One region of the Colwellia sp. BRX8-5 genome, then DNA from elsewhere that is predicted to be linked to it. Evidence: predicted binding sites of a transcription regulator. Region 1 holds the regulator's gene; each other region holds the start of a gene.
What was found. The regulator MetJ, encoded in region 1, represses methionine synthesis genes. The targets are predictions, from matches to a motif close to TAGACGTCTAGACGTCTA.
Positions count from the first base shown of each region.

Region 2: the regulator MetJ is predicted to act here: its motif matches at 1,465-1,482, upstream of H4J62_RS12350 (cystathionine beta-lyase).
Region 3: the regulator MetJ is predicted to act here: its motif matches at 1,937-1,954, upstream of serA (phosphoglycerate dehydrogenase).

Region 1 is NZ_JACGVR010000032.1:1,274-4,564, forward strand. It holds gene H4J62_RS16310 (malic enzyme-like NAD(P)-binding protein) at 1-605, shown strand, start outside; gene H4J62_RS16315 (hypothetical protein) at 931-1,284, shown strand; gene metJ (met regulon transcriptional regulator MetJ) at 1,307-1,636, opposite strand; gene metB (cystathionine gamma-synthase) at 1,820-2,977, shown strand; gene metL (bifunctional aspartate kinase/homoserine dehydrogenase II) at 3,018-3,291, shown strand, end outside.
Region 2 is NZ_JACGVR010000017.1:26,072-29,362, forward strand. It holds gene H4J62_RS12345 (GNAT family N-acetyltransferase) at 1-191, opposite strand, end outside; gene H4J62_RS12350 (cystathionine beta-lyase) at 250-1,434, opposite strand; gene H4J62_RS12355 (DNA polymerase II) at 1,556-3,291, opposite strand, start outside.
Region 3 is NZ_JACGVR010000001.1:232,009-235,299, reverse strand. It holds gene H4J62_RS01005 (peptide MFS transporter) at 1-470, shown strand, start outside; gene H4J62_RS01000 (5-formyltetrahydrofolate cyclo-ligase) at 595-1,197, shown strand; gene rpiA (ribose-5-phosphate isomerase RpiA) at 1,249-1,905, shown strand; gene serA (phosphoglycerate dehydrogenase) at 2,013-3,242, shown strand.

The sequences.
Region 1 (3,291 bases):
AAAAAATCTACATGCTTGATACTAAAGGTGTGATTCACACCCGACGTGATGATCTTAACGAATATAAGCGTATGTTTGCTAATAATACTGATAAACGTACCCTTGAAGATGTTATCGATGGCGCAGATGTATTTGTTGGTGTTTCTGGACCCAATCTACTTTCTGCTGAGCATGTAAAATTAATGGCACCCAATCCAATTATCTTTGCTTGTTCAAACCCAGATCCTGAAATAAAACCCTCATTAGCGCTTGCTGTTCGTGATGATCTTATTATTGCTACAGGTCGCTCTGATTACCCTAACCAGGTCAATAATGTGTTATGTTTTCCTTTTATTTTTCGTGGCGCTTTAGATGTTCGCGCTAGAACGATTAACGATGAGATGAAAATTGCCGCTGTCCATGCAATTCGTGAATTAGCAAAGGAACCTGTTTCGCAAGAAGTGTTAGATGCTAGTGGTGAGAAAAGTTTGACCTTTGGTAAGGAGTATATTATTCCTAAGCCGATGGATCCACGTTTGTGTGGTCGAGTAGCGCTTGCCGTTGCTAAAGCGGCGGTTGAGTCTGGAGTGGCAGCCCTAGAATTACCTGAAAACTATATGGAATAATCAGTAGTATTTATTAATAACGCTGTAAAAGGAGAGCTCGACTCTCCTTTTTTTATTTATGACAAATAGTAGGTCACGGTGCAGTGACTGCATGTACGCAGGGGTCAGGAAGTAGAAAGTAGGGTAACGCAGCAGCAGTTACCGAGATGGTAAAGAGTAGGTTATTTAGGACGAATGGTCATGGTGGCTCCAAGGCATCGCTGCTTTCGCTGCATTATTACCTTTTGTACGTCATTTATGTTCCAGATAAATCATTAGTAACAGCATCTATTTAGACAATGTCACCGATGGCAAAGCATGACAATATTGAGTAGGACGAATAACAATGAAAACTTCAACGAAAGCCGTTTTACTCTCAGCACTTGTTTACCCGGGTATTGGCCAACTAATTTGTCACGCTTATCTACGGGCTACGTTATTTATTTTAAGTTTCTCTGTGACGGTATATTTTTATATTGAAGAAGTGATGAGGCAATATCAGCCACTTATTAATAAAGTTAAATCAGGTGACGTTGCGCTCAATAGCCAAGCACTGATCGCTGAGATGTCAAAAAATCCCATTATTGTTGACCCTATCTTAATGAGTACATTAACCTATACGCTATTAACTTGTTGGTTACTGGCTATTGTAGATGCTTACCGTATGGGCATAAAAAAAGACGCCAGAGCGTCTTTTTAAGGAAGTGTATTAAAACCCTAAGCTACTCGTCTTCAATTTCAAATTGACTGAAGTCGGTAATACCTTTTGCTATTAAGGCTTCGCGCACACTTTTAGGTAGCATCTCTGTATTGTCTTTTGTTAAATCGCCATCATCAGGAAGAGGCTGTCCGGTAAAAGCATGCAGAAAAGCTTCACATAACAATTCGCTGTTAGTTGCATGGCGTAAGTTGTTAACTTGCCGACGAGTACGTTCATCCGTTAACACTTTCAGTACCCGCAACGGGATTGAGACCGTGATTTTTTTAACTTGCTCACTTTTTTTACCATGTTCGGCGTATGGTTTTATATAATCGCCATTCCACTTTGCCATTTAATTACCTTTGTTTAGCTAAATTACTTTTTATAAGCTAGATTTTACTGGTTGTTGGCGTTGAGTCAATAACGAATGTGTAGAAGTTTAGAAGTCTAAAGTTCTTGACCGACAAAAGTAAAGCGTTTAGAGTTATAGACGTCCAAACATCTATTTGATTTTACTGCCCGATTGGAGCAAAAAATGACAAGCAAAAAACCAGCAACATTAGCTGTTAGAGCCGGCATTAATAGTGATGAACATCACGGTGCGGTTGTTCCTGCCATTCATTTATCGAGTACTTATGCTTTAAAAGGCTTCAACAATAAGCGCCAATTTGATTATTCCAGAACAGGCAACCCCACTCGAAGCACGTTTGCACAAGCTATCGCTGATTTAGAGCAGGGTGCTGTAGGCATTGTTACCAGCACAGGAATGTCAGCGGTGCACTTAATTTGTCAGTTACTGACAACAAAAGATACGGTTGTTATTCCACATGATTGCTATGGTGGAAGTTATCGCTTGTTTACCCACCTAGCAAAACGTGGCTTATTTAATGTGCTTGTTGTTGATCAAAACGATGTTCAAGCGTTAGCGCAAGCGCTTGAACAAAAGCCAAGATTAGTTTTGATTGAGTCACCCAGTAACCCATTATTACGGCTGGTTGATATAAAAAAGGTTACTCAAGCCAGTCATGCTGTTGGTGCTTTAGTGGCAGTAGATAATACGTTTCTTTCTCCCTTGTTACAGCAACCGCTATTATTAGGTGCTGATATTGTTTTTCACTCGACAACTAAATATATTAATGGTCATAGTGATGTTGTGGGTGGGGTGTTAGTAACAAAAGAAAAAGAACTGGGTGAAGAGCTAGCGTGGTGGGCAAATTGTATTGGTATTACGGGTTCACCTTTCGACAGTTATCTGGCATTACGTGGCTTAAAAACCTTACCACTGCGCATGAAACAGCATCAAGAAAATGCTAATGCTGTTGCAAAATACTTAGAAAATCATCGAGCAATTAACGCGGTATACTTTCCTGGTTTAAAAAATCACCCGGGACACGAAATTGCTAAGCGTCAGCAAAAAGATTTTGGCGCTATGATGAGTTTCGAAATAAAAGGTGGTGTTGAAGCGGTTAAAGTACTCTTTGACAACTTATCACTATTTACCTTGGCACAGTCATTAGGTGGCGTTGAAAGTTTAATCAGTCATCCATCAACGATGACCCATGCAGGTATGGAAATTGAAGCACAAATTGCAGCGGGTATTACTCAATCTTTAATCCGAATTTCTGTGGGTATTGAAGATGTTAGTGATATTATTAATGACTTAGAACAAGCTTTATCGGCAAGCCAAATTTAAAGTTGTAGACTATTTTTAGTAGAAGAATTAATGAGTGAAAATGACACAGTCAAATACAGTAGAACAATTATCATCAGGGAATAATCAACTGGCGAAGCATGCTATTCATGTACACAAATTTGGTGGCAGTAGCTTAGCAACTACCCAATGTATTGAACGTGTGGTTGATATTATTCGTCAAAACTGTCAACTAAATGATTTAGTTGTTGTTTCGGCAAATGGGAACACTACGGATGACTTATTCAATATTTATAAACTCGCACTTGAAAAAAGTGACGAGCTGTTTTTGGCTATTGAAACACTAGAGAAATCAC
Region 2 (3,291 bases), on a different contig from region 1:
CCAAAACCCTGTTCGCTATAGCTTGCTAGTGGACCATTAACTAAGTAGGCAATTGCATCTTTAGTCTCTCTAACCCCTTTATCACCAATGTTTTTAATAAAAGCATCATCATTCAATAATTGCAGAACAAATTCATGGTCCTGCTCATTCAGGTGCCTAATGGTTAACCTTTGTGTTGTGCATAGCAGCATGTAAATTCCAAACTTTTAACGCGTAAAGCCTAAGCTTTATTTTTTAATAAAATACTGTCTAAGATTTATTTTCTAAGGCAGTGTTCAATCTATCAAAGCCTCGAGCAAGGTCGGCAATTAAGTCATCAACATCCTCTAAACCTATATGCAGGCGAATTAATGGATATTCATAATTCCACTTTGTCGCTGTTCGCAAACGCCCAACATTGGTATTACCCAAAATTAAACTTTCAAAACCGCCCCACGAATAGCCCATTTTAAAATGTTCCATACCATCAAGTAAGGCATTAAGTGATTGCTTATCACCGCGGGTTAACACAAATGAAAACAAACCGTTAGCACCAGTAAAGTCACGCTTAAAATATTCATGGCCCGGACACGATTCGAATGCAGGATGAAGAATAACATCAACTTCTTCGCGTGTTGCTAACCAATTAGCCACTTTTAGCGCACTAATTTGATGTTGTTTTAAACGCACACCTAAGGTACGAATGCCACGCATTGCCAAATATAGATCATCGGGTGAAGTACATTGCCCCATCAGATAACTGTTTTCACGCAGTTGTGGCCAATACTCTTCAGTGGCTATTGCCGTACCTAACATCACATCTGAATGACCAACGATATATTTAGTCGCTGCTTGAATCGAAATATCGACACCATAATCAAAAGGTTGAAAATTAACCCCTGCAGCCCAAGTATTATCGAGCATAACCATACAGCCATGCTGGTGAGCAACTTCAGCTATACCGGGAACATCTTGAACTTCCATGGTAATAGAGCCAGGAGACTCTAAGAAAATAAGTCGGGTGTTTTCTTTAATAAGTCTGGCTATATCTCGGCCAATAGTTGGATCGTAATAAGTCGTTTCAACGCCAATATTGACCAATATTTTATCGCAAAAATCACGCGTGGGTTCATAAGCCGTATCGACCATAAGGATATGGTCACCGGTTTTAACAAACGAAAGAATAGCATTAGTGATCGCCGCAGTACCCGATGGATAAATGGCACAACCAGCGCCTCCTTCGAGATCAGTCATAGCATCGGCGAAAGCAAAAGCCGTTGAGGTGCCTCTTCTGCCATAGAAAAGTACTTGATTACCACGATTTGCTGTTGCGTGATTCATTTCTTTAACCGTATTAAAAACAACGGTTGATGCACGTTCTACTGGGGGATTAACAACGCCACGTGTCCATTTTGATTTTCGTCCCGCATTGACTATTTTGGTATCGTTGATCATGATCTTTCATCCTAAAACATAAAATTCATTTAGCCATCTAAATAGCTAACTCAATAAAGTCACCTTATGATCTTTCCAAGCATGATGCACGATTTATTTATATTAATTAAAACAGCAGAGGCTATTGAAACAAGTTCATTTGATCACTGGTTAATTTTTCGAAACTACTCCCGACAAAAGGTAAAATAGCATCAGCAACGGTCGCTAATTGCCGATCGATATAAAACTGGTAATCGAGTGGCGCGTTAACATAACCTTTTGCTTGCGGTCCAGAAGTCGTGATCAAGTACTCTATCCAACCACGTTGCTGATATTTTAGCGGTTGCTTATTTATCTTGTTTATATCATCGGCTAAACGTGCCGCTTTCACATGTGGAGGCACGTTTTTAACGTAATGATCTAACTGCCTACGAATGCGTTTACGATACACCAGTAAATGATCTAATTGCCCTGCTGATGTTTGAGTAACAATATTGCGTACATAGTCAGCAAAAGGTTCGCCATTAAATATTTTTAAATACAACTCTCGTTGAAAAGTTTTAGCCAGTTCAGTCCAATCGGTGCGGACGCTTTCTAAGCCTTTAAAAATCAATTCTGATGAGCCATTCTTTTCTACAATGCCAGCATAACGCTTCTTAGTACCGACATCTTGCCCTCTGATGGTTGGCATCAAAAATTGGCTAAAATGTGTTTCAAACTCAATTTCAAGTTGGCTTTCTATCGCAAATTCTTTTTTAAGCGTTGCTTGCCACCTAAGATTAATTTTATCTTGTAAGGTTTTACCCAGCTTTTGACATTGCTGGTGACTAAAATCATCGTCAACACTGACAAAAATAGAATCGGTATCACCATAAATAACTTGATAACCATCATCTTCTAGCCACATTTTAGTGGTGATTAATAATTCATGGCTTCGTTTAGTGATTGAGCCCGATAAACGTGGATCAAAAAATCGACATCCCGTAGAGCCTAAGACCCCGTAAAACGAATTCATAATAATTTTTATCGCTTGCGACAATGCCGCATTTTTATCTTTTTTAGCGATATCACGCTCTAACCACAACTCATTAATAATTTCAGGTAAAAAATGCTTATCTCTAGAGAAATAAGCACCATCAAAACCTTTGATACTAGTTTCAGGTGATTGTAAACCTTCAATTAGGCCCATAGGATCAATATTAAAACTTCGAATAATAGAGGGGTAAAGACTTTTAAAATCAAGTACTAAAACATTTTTATATAAACCCGGAATAGAGTCCATCACATAACCACCAGGAGAAATTAGCCCTTGCAAGCCATCGCCCATATTGGGCGCAATATAACCACTACGGTGTAATTTAGGTAAATATAAATTGGTAAACGCTGCCACAGAGCCGCCAATACGGTCTATAGATAAACCAGTTAGTTTGGCGCGCAAACGCGTGAATTCTAGTAATAGAGATTGTTCAAAGATCAGGGTAACTAAATGGCAATCTTCAAGGTTATAAGCGGCTAAAGCTAGCTTGTCATTGGTAAAGTTGTCGTTAATCTCTTGCATTCTATTGTCAACATCATCAACCTTCTTCCCTTTACCTAATAAGGCATTGGCAACAAAATCAAGGGAAAAACTTGGAAAGTTATAAGTCGCGTTTTTTAGTAAATCAATACCATCAAGGACCACTCTGCCAGCGACATCAATAAATTTTTGCTCATTTTGACTACCGCCTGCCGAACGTGTTCGCCAGCGAGGTGACTTATCATTGCGGCCGATATTAAAAGGGATATTATAAATATCACAGCGTTTTTGTAGCAAATTAAAATCAAAGTTAATCACGTTCCAACCAATAAAAATGTCGGGGTCGTGGATTTTTATCCAAG
Region 3 (3,291 bases), on a different contig from region 1:
TCAGTCCTTCTTATGGCATAAAGTGTGCTGTTGGATTAATCATCATGGCGAGTGGTTTTATCGTGATGTTTTTTGCTGCACAATACGCTGCTTCAGGAATGAAAGTTGCCCCTTACTGGTTAGTAGCAACTTACTTCCTACATACAGTTGGTGAGCTTTGTTTAAGCCCTGTTGCACTTAGTGCGGTAAGTAAATTATCACCTAAACGCTTTGCAGGACAAATGATGGGCGTATTTGTTTTAACTTATTCAATAGGTAATATAATTTCTGGTTTATTAGCCGGTAATTACGATCCAAATAACGTCGCGCAAATACCTTCGCTTTATATTCAAATTAGCTTATTTAGCATTGGTATTGGTTTAATCATTTTGTTGGTTGGTTTCAAATCTAGATTTTGGGAAAATTTGCCTGATGATTCAGAAGCATCTACGACTAACGCAAATGGTTCAACGGCAACGACTAACGCTTAGTTAACTATCGTTCATCGTTAAAGTGATTTTGAAAAGCCAACATTTATTGTTGGCTTTTTTATAGCTAATTTTTACTGTAACTTACTTGTTGTTGTTAGGCTTATTTTATAAGGGGTTAAATATCATGAAAACAAGAGATGTGCTTCGCAAAGAAATTCGCTATCAACGCAGTTTATTAAACGCTGACCAGCAAGCGGAACAATCACTTTTATTATCTAAAAGACTCATTAAAGAACAAGTAGTCAAAGGCGTTCAACACATCGCGATTTATTTAGCCAATGATGGCGAGTTAAATACTCAGCCTTTTATTGATTGGTGCTGGCAAAATAACATCACCGTATATTTACCGGTAATACATCCTTTTAGTAAGAATAACTTACTCTTTTTAAAATATGCTGAGACGTCTATTCTCGTCAAAAACAAATATGGTATTTTAGAGCCTAAGCTTAACGTGCAAGATATAATAACGGTCGCTCAGCTTGATATTATTTTTACTCCCTTAGTCGCCTTTGACCGATATGGTAATCGCTTAGGCATGGGGGGTGGCTTTTATGACCGAACACTTTCGGCTTGGCATGCTCAATATCAACAAAACAAACACGCTAAACCCTTACCAGTTGGCTTAGCTCACGATTGCCAAAAAGTTACCACGATCCCCTTTGAAAGTTGGGATATTCCACTGCCTAAAATTATCACTCCTACCACCAGCTATAACTTCGATATTTAATCATCTGCTGATATACTTCTACCTAATTTCCCCTCGCTAATTAGGATTCACATGACACAAGATGAAATGAAGAAGGCAGCAGCCTTTAAAGCACTCGAATTTATTAAAAACGATACCATTGTTGGCGTAGGCACCGGGTCTACTGTTAACCATTTTATTGACGCCCTAGCAACAATCAAAGACGATATTGAAGGTGCTGTTTCTAGCTCTGAAGCGTCGACTCAAAGATTGAAAGCCCATGGTATCGAAGTGTTTGAATTGAATAATGTCGGTAGCGTTGATGTTTATGTTGATGGCGCTGATGAAATTACTGAATATCTGTCGATGATAAAAGGTGGTGGTGCTGCACTAACCCGAGAGAAAATTGTCGCGGCTGTAGCAAAAACATTTGTCTGTATTGCCGATGAAAGTAAACAAGTAAAAATGCTAGGAAAATTTCCTTTACCGGTAGAAGTTATTCCTATGGCACGAAGCTATGTAGCGCGCGAACTTGTTAAGTTAGGTGGTGACCCGGTTTATCGCCAAGGCGTAATTACCGATAACGGTTGTGTGATTCTAGATGTGCATAACTTAGAGATACTTGATCCTAAAAAACTTGAAAGCGATATTAATGCCATTGTAGGTGTTGTTACTAATGGTTTATTTGCACTACGTGGCGCTGATGTTTTAATTTTAGGCACTCAAGATGGCGCAAAACTCATAAAATAAATCTTTAGAGTTTATACACTATATGCTAGTTTAGAAATCTAGCCATCTAAACACTTTATATTTGGTTAAGGCAATGACCACTATAGTCCTACATGAGATATTAGAAAATGAGCAATAATTCATTAGCAAAAGAAAAAATTAAGATTTTATTACTTGAAGGTGTCCACCCGAGCGCTGTTGAAGAGTTAAAAATGAAAGGCTACAGCAATATTGAATGTATTAGTACATCGCTTGCTGAAGAAGATTTGATCAAAAAAATTGCTAATGTTCACTTTATTGGTATTCGTTCTCGTACTCAGTTAACTGACCATGTACTAAGCCATGCTAAAAAACTCGCGGCTATTGGTTGTTTCTGTATTGGTACTAACCAAGTTGAAATTAAGGCGGCACAAAAACGTGGCATTCCAGTCTTTAATGCTCCGTTTTCAAATACACGCTCGGTTGCCGAACTAGTATTAGGTGAAACCTTATTATTATTACGTGGGATTCCTGAAAAAAGCGCTAAAGCTCATCGCGGTGAATGGAATAAATCTGCGGCTGGCTCGGTAGAAGCTCGTGGCAAAACCTTAGGTATTATTGGTTACGGCCATATTGGCATGCAATTAGGCATTTTAGCTGAAACTTTAGGTATGCGAGTACGCTTTTATGATATCGAAACCAAACTTCCGTTAGGTAATGCGAGCCAAGCATCAAGTTTAAAAGTTTTATTAAAAGAAGCTGATGTAGTTAGCTTACACGTACCTGAAACGGTTCAAACTCAAAACATGATGGCAGCAAAAGAATTTGCACTCATGAAAGATGGTGTTATTTTTATTAATGCTTCTCGTGGCACTGTCGTTGATATTGATGCATTAGCAGAAGCGCTTAAAAGTAAAAAAGTCGCTGGCGCAGCAATCGATGTTTTCCCTGTTGAACCTAAAGGTAATGATGAAGAGTTTATTTCACCATTACGCGCGTTCGACAACGTTATTTTGACGCCACATATTGGTGGTAGTACCAAAGAAGCCCAGTCGAATATCGGCTTAGAAGTTGCCAGTAAAATGGCAAAATACTCTGATAACGGCTCAACACTTTCGGCAGTAAACTTCCCTGAAGTTTCTTTGCCTGGTCATACGGGAACAAGCCGCTTATTACATATACACCGCAATCAACCGGGTGTGTTAACTCAAATTAACCAAGCATTTGCTAAGCATAATATTAATATTGCAGCACAGTACTTACAAACAGACGATCAAATTGGTTATGTAGTTATTGATATCGAAGCACAAGATAGTGTACTAGCATTACGTGAATTAAAACAAATTGACGGCACAATACGCGCACGTATTCTTCATTAGTTTTTCTGAGTATTTAGCGTAAACAATAAAAAACGAGACTTAATAAGTC